DNA from 2 places in the Paenibacillus sp. FSL M7-1046 genome. Region 1 is predicted to be linked to the other one. Evidence: riboswitches for the same ligand, from Rfam matches in the RefSeq annotation. Region 1 holds a riboswitch; the other holds the start of a gene.
The links. A riboswitch is a leader RNA that binds a small molecule or an ion and turns the genes downstream of it on or off. The one in region 1 is predicted to bind cobalamin.

Region 1 (4,286 bases):
GGAGCAGCGGTCAATCGGGTGGTTAATGCTGAAATAGCTGATTTCCTGCTCCAGCGCGTAGCGGATGATTTTGACAAAAGCCGCCGGGTTGCTGCGGGCATTGCCGTTCAGTTCCACATAGGAAATGGCTCCGGCGTTGCAGTACTCATGGAAAGGGGCCTCAAGGCTAATCTTCTTGGCCGCACTGATCTCGTAATACACAGGAATGTGGAAGGAGTTCGTATAATATTCGCGGTCGGTTACGCCGGGAATTGAGCCAAGCACCTTGTGGTCCACCTTGGTGAATTTGCCGGACAAACCTTCGGCAGGTGTTGCAAACAGCGTGATGTTAAGATCAAGTTCTTCGCTCTTGCGGTCGCAGTACTCACGCATATGGCGGACAACGGCGAGCGCTTTGGCATGGACCTCCATGTCCTCGCCATGATGTTTGCCGTACATGGCCTTCATGCACTCCGCCATACCGATGAAGCCGAGCGACAGACTGCCGTGCTTCAGCAGATCGCCTACGCTGTCCTCTGGAGCAAGCTGCTCGCCGCCTTCCCAGACGCCTTCGCGCATCATGAAATCGGAGGCTTTGGCTTTTTGGGCCGCCTGGATCCGGAAACGGTGCAGCAGGCCCTCCAGCGCAATATCCATATAATGATTCAGGTCGTCGTAGAAGCCTTCCTCGTCGGGAGCAAGACGGCGGCCTGTCACAGTGCCGTGAGCAAGGCCTAGACGGACCAGATTAAGGGTGTTGAAGGACAGATTGCCTTTGCCTGAGCAGTGATCGCGTCCGAAACGGTCACCCAGCACCCGGGTGCGGCAGCCCATCGTAGCAAATTCAGTGTCCGGGTCAGCCGGATCATAGTATTGCATGTTGAGCGGAGCATCCAGATTGGCAAAGTTCGGATACAGTCTGCGTGCGGAACATTCGGCTGCTTTAAGAAACAGCTCATAGTTCGGATCGCCCTGCTGCTGGTTGACGCCTTGCTTGCATTTGAAGATTTGGATCGGAAACACCGGTGTTTCTCCGCTGCCGAGGCCGTTCATGGTGGCGGTCAGCAGGGAGCTGATCACAAGCTGGCCTTCGGGGGAGGTGCAGGTGCCATAGTTGATGCTGGTAAAAGGAATCTGTCCGCCGGAACGGCTGGACATCGTATTGAGATTATGTATCATACTCTCTGCTGCCTGTAGTGTTTCGCTTTCGGTCTCTTTCTGCGCAAAGCGGAAGGCGCGCGGGTACTGCTCCGCCAGATCGCTGCGGCTCATTGTGATTTCGCCGAGGTGATCACCGGCTTGTCCTTCTTCAAAGTATTCCAGTCCCTTGCGGAACAGCTTAGCGAAGGATTTGGTCACGTATGGGGCAAGGTCGTAATCCAGTTTATTGGCGGATACGCCGCCGTACTGGGCATTTTGCTGGGATTGGAAAATAATCGCCACCAGCGACATTGCAGTCATAATTGAGTTCGGAGGACGGACACTGCCGTTGCCGGTATTGAAGCCTTCGCGGAGAAGGCGCTCAAACGGGATGAAGATGCAGTTGGTCGTTCCGATGGCGTATTGATCCAGATCGTGGACGTACACGACATTATCCTGAATGGCCTGCACGAGCTGTGGCGGCATCGTGAAGTTGCGGGCATACCACTTGGAATATTCACTGCCGAATTTGCTCATTTTGCCGGAGAAGCTTTCTCCGTTCAAATTGGCATTCTCGCGCAGCAGATCCAAATCCCGGCTGTCGATAATATCCCGTCCCAAATGAATAACTTCCTCCAAAAGAACTTCCTGTGCAGCTTGTCCACCGTTGTACCGTTTCTCCAGCAGCGTCATTGTCTAGCTCTCTCCCCTCGGTATAGTAAGAACGAAGTATATACTTCCTGATAGCAGTAAAAAAGCATCTCCCGCCGAGGAGGCGGAAAATGCCCGAATGCGTACGAAATATCCTTACAAGGATATTTGCCGGTTGTCTTGATGAACATACAAGCAGGGGACAGGGGTAATCTCTGTCCTGTTCTTATATATTCCGCAGAAGCCGATACCTGAGGGCGATAACGGTTTATCGCCTTCAGGTATCGGCAGCCTTGGCTCCTTAAAACACGGGAAGGCTATGTCTGCTTGTGCAGGCCGCATTGCGGACACCTCACCTGGTCCTCGCAGGCATGAATGATGGTGTCGGCGAAACAGGCAGGTCTCCTGGCTTCCGGTGAATCTTCCGGCGCCTTCCCGAGAGCTTTACCGCCCCTCAGTGGCTATTGCCGGTAGACGCTGCTTCGCGGGCTTCAGAAAGCCTGCAGGCATCCGGTTACAGTGGCGGGACCACAGCGGATTTGCACCGCGTTTCCCTATTAAGCTTCAGCTCCCTATAAAAGAGCGAAACACCTGTTTCCACTATATTTTGTTGTCGTTAGATAAAAATAACCCAATATGTTGTGTTTGTAAACCATTTTTTGAAACTCCGCGCGGGGAGCGGGTTCCGCGGTTTTACTCACAAATGATCCACAGTTAGTCCACAGGTAATCCACAAGTTGGGTGCAAAAAGTGTCTGGATAAAGTCATAAATTGTCTTAAAAGATGCCACAAAGACTCCATAAATATAGTGAGCGTGACACTGGAATGCCTAACGGAGAAATATGGGGGGACGAAGGTTTACGGATGGTGTTAAATGGAGCAACAATCTTTACGGCGATTTGTGGGTGTGCGGCGGAGTTGCTACAATAAGAACAGGCCGGAGACATGTATCAGGAGTTTTAGGTTTATAGTCCGGAATGAGTTACCACGAGGAAGTTTCCATAAAGGGTTTTGCTTTACAGCATATTAAGGAGGGATTCAGGATGGCAATTGGCGAAGTAACCGTAATTCCGATCGGCACAGGCAGCACTAGCCTTAGCAGCTATGTGGCCGATATGCAGCGTGTGCTCAGGGGAGTGGAAGGGATCACTTATGAGCTTACATCCATGGGGACGATTATCGAAGGGCCGATCCCGCGGATTCTCGCTGCCGTAGAAGCGCTGCATGAGTCACCTTTCGCTGCCGGGGCGCAGCGGGTATCCACGTCGCTGAAGATTGATGACCGCCGCGACAAGCCGTCTACAAGCCGCAGCAAGCTGCAGTCCGTTGAACGCAAGCTGGAGGAGAATTGAAGCCCAGATGTTGTAAAAAAATGTTGCGTTTTTGGCTGGAAGTTGTATAATATTTTTTGTTTGACAGAAAAAATGCTTTAAGCTGGTGTAGCTCAGGGGTAGAGCAACGCACTCGTAATGCGTAGGCCGGGGGTTCAATTCCCTTCACCAGCATCCTTAGCAACTCAATCATGGCGCGGCTTTCCGGAATTTCGGAGGCTGCGCTTTTTAGCTGCAGTTTCTGATTAAAGGGGGAGATATTCATCTGATTAATTAGTCTCCAGCTTTTTCTTTTTCTCTTCTATAAGCTGCTTTACGGGATACAGTTCAAGATCTTTAACGCCCAGCCCGTGAAGTTGCTCAATAACGGTCTCTTTATCTTCAGCAAGAATTACTTTCCCTGTTGAAACATCGAGAATGCCTTCCTCATGTTTTTTATCCAGTGTAATACGCTTAAAGGCGATATATTTTTTATTCCAGCCCACTTCCTCTATAAAAGAATCGATCTTAACCGGGTCCTCATCCAGCTTACCCTTAATAAAGTGTATCTTCAAAAACCGAAAAGACTCCGACCTCTGTAGGCGGAGAGGAATCGGCGGTTTTCAACTATTCAGCGAACATACGTGCTATACTGTAAGAAAATACTACAAATGGGGGTGTCGCACATGATCGTTCATCAAGCCTATAAATACCGCATCTACCCGAATACCGAGCAACAGCAACTCATTCGTCGAATGTTTGGCTGCTGCCGCTTTGTGTTCAATCATTTCCTGGAAGAGTGGAATCAAACCTATGCCGAGACAGGCAAAGGTTTGTCCTATCAGACCTGTGCGACACAGCTCCCCGTCCTAAAAACACAATATGACTGGCTCAAAGAAGTCGATAGTATTGCTTTACAGTCCGCCGTTCGGCATGTGGCAGATAGCTTTGACCGCTTTTTCAAAAAGCAAAATCAAGCGCCTCGCTTCAAAAGTCGGAAGCATCCAGTACAAAGCTACACCACGAAATTCACGAACGGAAATATCGCCATTGAAGGCAACCGATTGAAGCTTCCCAAGCTCGGCTGGATGCGTTTCGCCAACTCTCGGAAGCTGGAGGGTCGTATACTGTCCGCTACGGTACGGCAAAACGCCAGCGATAAGTATTTTGTCTCCCTGGTTTGCGAGGTCGAAAAGACCCCGCTCC
Region 2 (4,286 bases), 1.6 Mb from region 1:
AGGGAGCGTGTTGCCCTTTGCTCAGCTTGTCCGAAGCTCCAGGATGGCGTAACATGCACGGCCTGCGGCTGTATCATACCGGTCGTGGCCAAGCTGAAGGAGCGCGGCTGCCCGTTGCCGGGCGGCGGTTTGTGGAGTCCGGTCACGGAGTAGCGTTCCGCCAAGCCGTTGGAGAGCCTTTGTCACAGAGGAAGCATCATTGGCTGTGAATACCGGAAAGTGCACCCTGGAGTCCCAGGCATACTGAAACATTAAACGCCCTCATCACTCGTGGATACAATACCGCGAGGGATGGGGGCGTTTATGTGAGAAGAGAAGAATATATATGCGGACTTTACAGTGAAGGCATCGCTTGGCTAGGAAACTGTCCCATTCCCATTGTCAGCACCTGCTGCTGCATCCCTTTTATCCGCGTCAGCACCATTGAATCCATCGGTATAGAACAGCTCTACGACCAGATCCTCGTTGTAATTGCCGAAGCCTTTGCCGAATAAGGTGAGCCCGCCGATATGTTCGGCATCCTCTTCCACCGAGAGCCTGAAGGTCCACTGCTTGTTGCGGATTGCAACCTGCTCCAGCGTAATGTCTGAGAGTTTTAAGCCGTCCATATAGGTTCCTTTTGGGGTAATGTGCAGCTGCTTGAGCAGGCCGTATTGATTGGTGTACGCCGGCCACCAGGCAGGGGTATATTTCCCCGGGCTGTCTCCGTAATCGCCTGGGCTAGTCCAATACCCGAGCTTCTGGCCATTCAGCGTAAACGCAATATCCGAAGGCCAGTTATTATTGGTTGAGGGTGCTTCGGAGGCAATCTCCATCGTAATGATGAGCTCCTCCGGCTGCTGGCTGGACAACAGGAAGTTGGGTATTTTGTATTCGACATAACCTTTGCCAAACCAGAGAATTCCGGCATTCATCCGCTCCATATCCCAGAAATAACGGGGATCGTCGAAGCTGCCGATGATATGCTCGGTAGTGGCCAGCCCGCAGGTTGGCTCTATCTCAAAATCGGAATAATGTCCGACCGGTATTTCTTTCCGGTGACCCTTGCGCTCTGCTTTGGCCTGGAGTGGGAAGATAATCTCGACCCCTTCAGCGGCAAGAGAACAAATCTTTTGCAGTCCGCTTCGTCCGGGAGCCATATGGGTGCGGATCAGTCCGGCCGTTTCCAGCTTACGCACATGCATTGTCATAATGGCGCTGCTCAGCTTGACCGCTCCCGCCAATTCCTTTACATTCATGGGCTGAACAGCAAGCAGCTGCAGCATTCGCAGACGTACAGCGCTTGAGAGCGCCTCGTACACCGGCAGGGAATCTTCGGTAAGATCAACTTTCATTTTCTGGGTACGCCTCCGGATTCAAGTTATATAGTTAATAATTATATTACTTAAATGGCTTTCTTACAACCCGTTGGGTTCACCGGATGGTGTGCTGGAGAACTTTGCCGCTCCACTTTTATCACAGACACCACCCGGCGAAGTCCACTATAATGTACAGGATAAATTAGCGATAAGACAAGGTGCCCTTGTAACTACAAGGGGTAACAGGGAATCGGGTGCAAATCCCGAGCGGTCCCGCCACTGTAAGGAAGAGCTGAACTTCAGCATGTCACTCGGCAAACAGCCGGGGAAGACGAAGGAAGGCGTTATGATCCCGAGCCAGGAGACCTACCTTGTTTGCGCGCACCACGACTCTACGCGGATAGGAGCGGTGTACGAATTGGTTAAAGAGATGAAGGCATGCAGTTTTGGGGACGGTGGATTTTGAAGATTTGGTGCAGAGCAAGTGCCAGCTTCAGCTCCCCCGCATTACAATTCTGCGAATTCTCCGCGATGTTGCAGCGGTACCACCATCTCTTACATATCTGATGACGTACATAGCACTCCCACCCCCCGGGGCGGGAGTTTTTGATTTGATGCGGCACAAAATGACGAATCCATGGAGGGAAAAGGATGAACAAACGCAAGTTTTGGAGTTTTGCTGCACTCATTGCCGGATTTACCGTTTATTTTTTGCTGAATGAGCCGGGCACGGCCAACGCGATGCATATTATGGAGGGTTTTCTGCCGGTAGGCTGGGCCGTATTCTGGTGGGTGGCGTTTCTGCCGTTTTTTACCCTTGGAGTCCTTAAGCTGAAGAAAATGACCAAGGACAACCCGGAGCTGAAGCTGCTGCTTGGGCTGGCGGGTGCATTTACCTTTGTATTGTCGGCACTCAAAATGCCTTCCGTAACCGGAAGCAGCTCCCATCCTACAGGAACGGGACTTGGTGCTGTAATGCTGGGGCCGCTGCCGATGAGCGTAATCGGGTCTGTTGTGCTGCTGTTTCAGGCGCTGCTGCTGGCGCACGGGGGGATAACGACACTCGGTGCGAATGCATTTTCGATGGCGGTGGCCGGTCCTTTTGCCGGGTATGCGGTCTATAAGCTGCTGATGAAGGTGAATGGGCGTGAAAAGCTGGCAGTCTTTATGGCGGCGGCAGTGGCTGATCTCATGACGTATGTGGTGACCTCGGTTCAGCTTGCAGTGGCTTTTCCGGCGGCAGACGGGGGTGTGCTGGCTTCTCTGATTAAGTTCGGCGGTATTTTTGCCGTGACGCAGATTCCGCTCGCCATCAGCGAGGGGCTGCTGACCGTGCTGCTCTGGAACTGGCTAAAATCCTACAGCCCGAATGAGCTGTCGCTGCTGAAACGGCAAACCAAGGGAGGAAGTCTGTGATGAGCAATAAGTGGAAAAATGGGTTGATGCTGCTGGCGGTGATTTTGCTGGTGGTGCTGCCTCTGCTGCTGGTGAACGGGGAATTCGGCGGGGCTGACGATGCCGCAGAGGGTGTAATTACGGAGATCGATCCCGGTTATGAGCCGTGGTTCAAACCGCTGACTGAACTGCCTGGAGAAACGGAAAGCATGCTGTTCGCGCTGCAGGCGGCGATCGGGGCCGGAGTGATTGGCTATTCCATCGGCCTGCTGAAAGGCAGACAGGACCGGCGCAAGCTTAATGATCAGAAGAATTGATGCGTTATCCTACAGCAATGCGCTGAGGCAGCTGCCCGCGATGTGGAAAGGCCTGTTCGCAGCAGTCATGTTCATCCTTTCCTATGCGCTTCATCCGGCCTTGCAGCTTGTGATTGCGGGCTGGATGACCGTGTGGTGCGTCCTGTACGCCAAAATCCCGCTGCGCGCCTACGGCCTGCTGTTTGGTACGGCACTTTTGTTCTTTTGTCTGAGCCTGCCGGCACTATTGCTTGAAATTGGCCATCCAACTGCCGGTGAGGCGTTAATGTCCTTGCAGCTCCCGGCTTCGACTCGTTCACTATACATTACAGCGGAGGGACTGCACCGGGCAGGGTTGCTGCTGGCGCGCGTGTTGGCCTGCCTGACCTGCTGCTTTTTTATCATATTTACAACACCGTTCGGAGAATTGCTGCAGGTACTCCGCAGGCTGCGGATGCCGCAGATCGTACTGGAGCTCATGCTGATTATGTACCGTTTTCTGTTCCTGCTGAGCGATACAGCACATGGAATGATGCTGGCCCGGCGGCTGCGCGGCGGCAGAAGAGGACGGGTGGCCAAACTGCGTGAAGTTGCGGGAATGGCGGGCTCGCTGTTTGCGAATACGATGCACCGCTACTATGGGCTGTCACAGGGGCTGATAACCCGGGGGTACATGGGTGAGATCATTTTACCGCCGTACGTGTCACGCCCGGTGCCGCGCAGATTCACGGTTCAGGCTTGCGCCGGTATTTTCCTGCTGCTGCTGGCTCAGCTATGGATCTTGCGGAGCTGGTGATTTCTTGATTGGGGAAGCGGCCAACGGCAGGAGTTAAAGTGGAGACTGAACTAAGAGTAAGGAGATTGCAATGAATAACGAATATAGCCTGGTCTTTGAGGGGGTCGCCTACAGTTATCCGGACACGGCGGAACCTGCGCTGCGGGAGCTGACTGTCTCCATCCCCAAAGGACGAAAAACAGCAGTGCTCGGCCACAACGGCTCCGGCAAATCAACCTTGTTCCTGCATGCCGTTGGCGTACTGCGTCCGCAGAAAGGCAAGGTGCTGCAGGGCGGTACCCCGCTAACCTATTCCAAAAAAGAGCTGGCCGCCCTGCGCCGCCGCGTGGGCCTCGTCTTTCAGGACCCCGAGCAGCAGCTGATTCTTAGTACGCCTATCGAGGATATTTCTTTCGGACTGCGGGGGACGGGCATGGATGAGGCCGCTATTCAGAAGCGCTGTCTGGAAGTGCTGGAGCAGCTGAATCTGCTGGCTCTGCAAGACAAGCCGGTTCATCAGCT

Region 2: another riboswitch for cobalamin. It lies ahead of NYE29_RS00465 (energy-coupling factor ABC transporter permease); the one in region 1 lies ahead of NYE29_RS07555 (anaerobic ribonucleoside triphosphate reductase).

The regions. Positions count from the first base shown of each region.
Region 1 covers NZ_JBBOXB010000001.1:1,757,706-1,761,991, reverse strand. Annotated here, with positions in the region: gene NYE29_RS07555 (anaerobic ribonucleoside triphosphate reductase) at 1-1,812, opposite strand, end outside; cobalamin riboswitch at 2,149-2,380, opposite strand; gene NYE29_RS07550 (MTH1187 family thiamine-binding protein) at 2,814-3,122, shown strand; tRNA gene NYE29_RS07545 (tRNA-Thr) at 3,204-3,275, shown strand; gene NYE29_RS07540 (hypothetical protein) at 3,371-3,655, opposite strand; gene tnpB (IS200/IS605 family element RNA-guided endonuclease TnpB) at 3,767-4,286, shown strand, end outside.
Region 2 covers NZ_JBBOXB010000001.1:128,173-132,458, reverse strand. Annotated here, with positions in the region: gene NYE29_RS00475 (DUF6171 family protein) at 1-153, shown strand, start outside; gene NYE29_RS00470 (ArsR/SmtB family transcription factor) at 357-1,334, opposite strand; cobalamin riboswitch at 1,498-1,686, shown strand; gene NYE29_RS00465 (energy-coupling factor ABC transporter permease) at 1,950-2,714, shown strand; gene NYE29_RS00460 (energy-coupling factor ABC transporter substrate-binding protein) at 2,714-3,010, shown strand; gene cbiQ (cobalt ECF transporter T component CbiQ) at 2,994-3,785, shown strand; gene NYE29_RS00450 (energy-coupling factor ABC transporter ATP-binding protein) at 3,856-4,286, shown strand, end outside.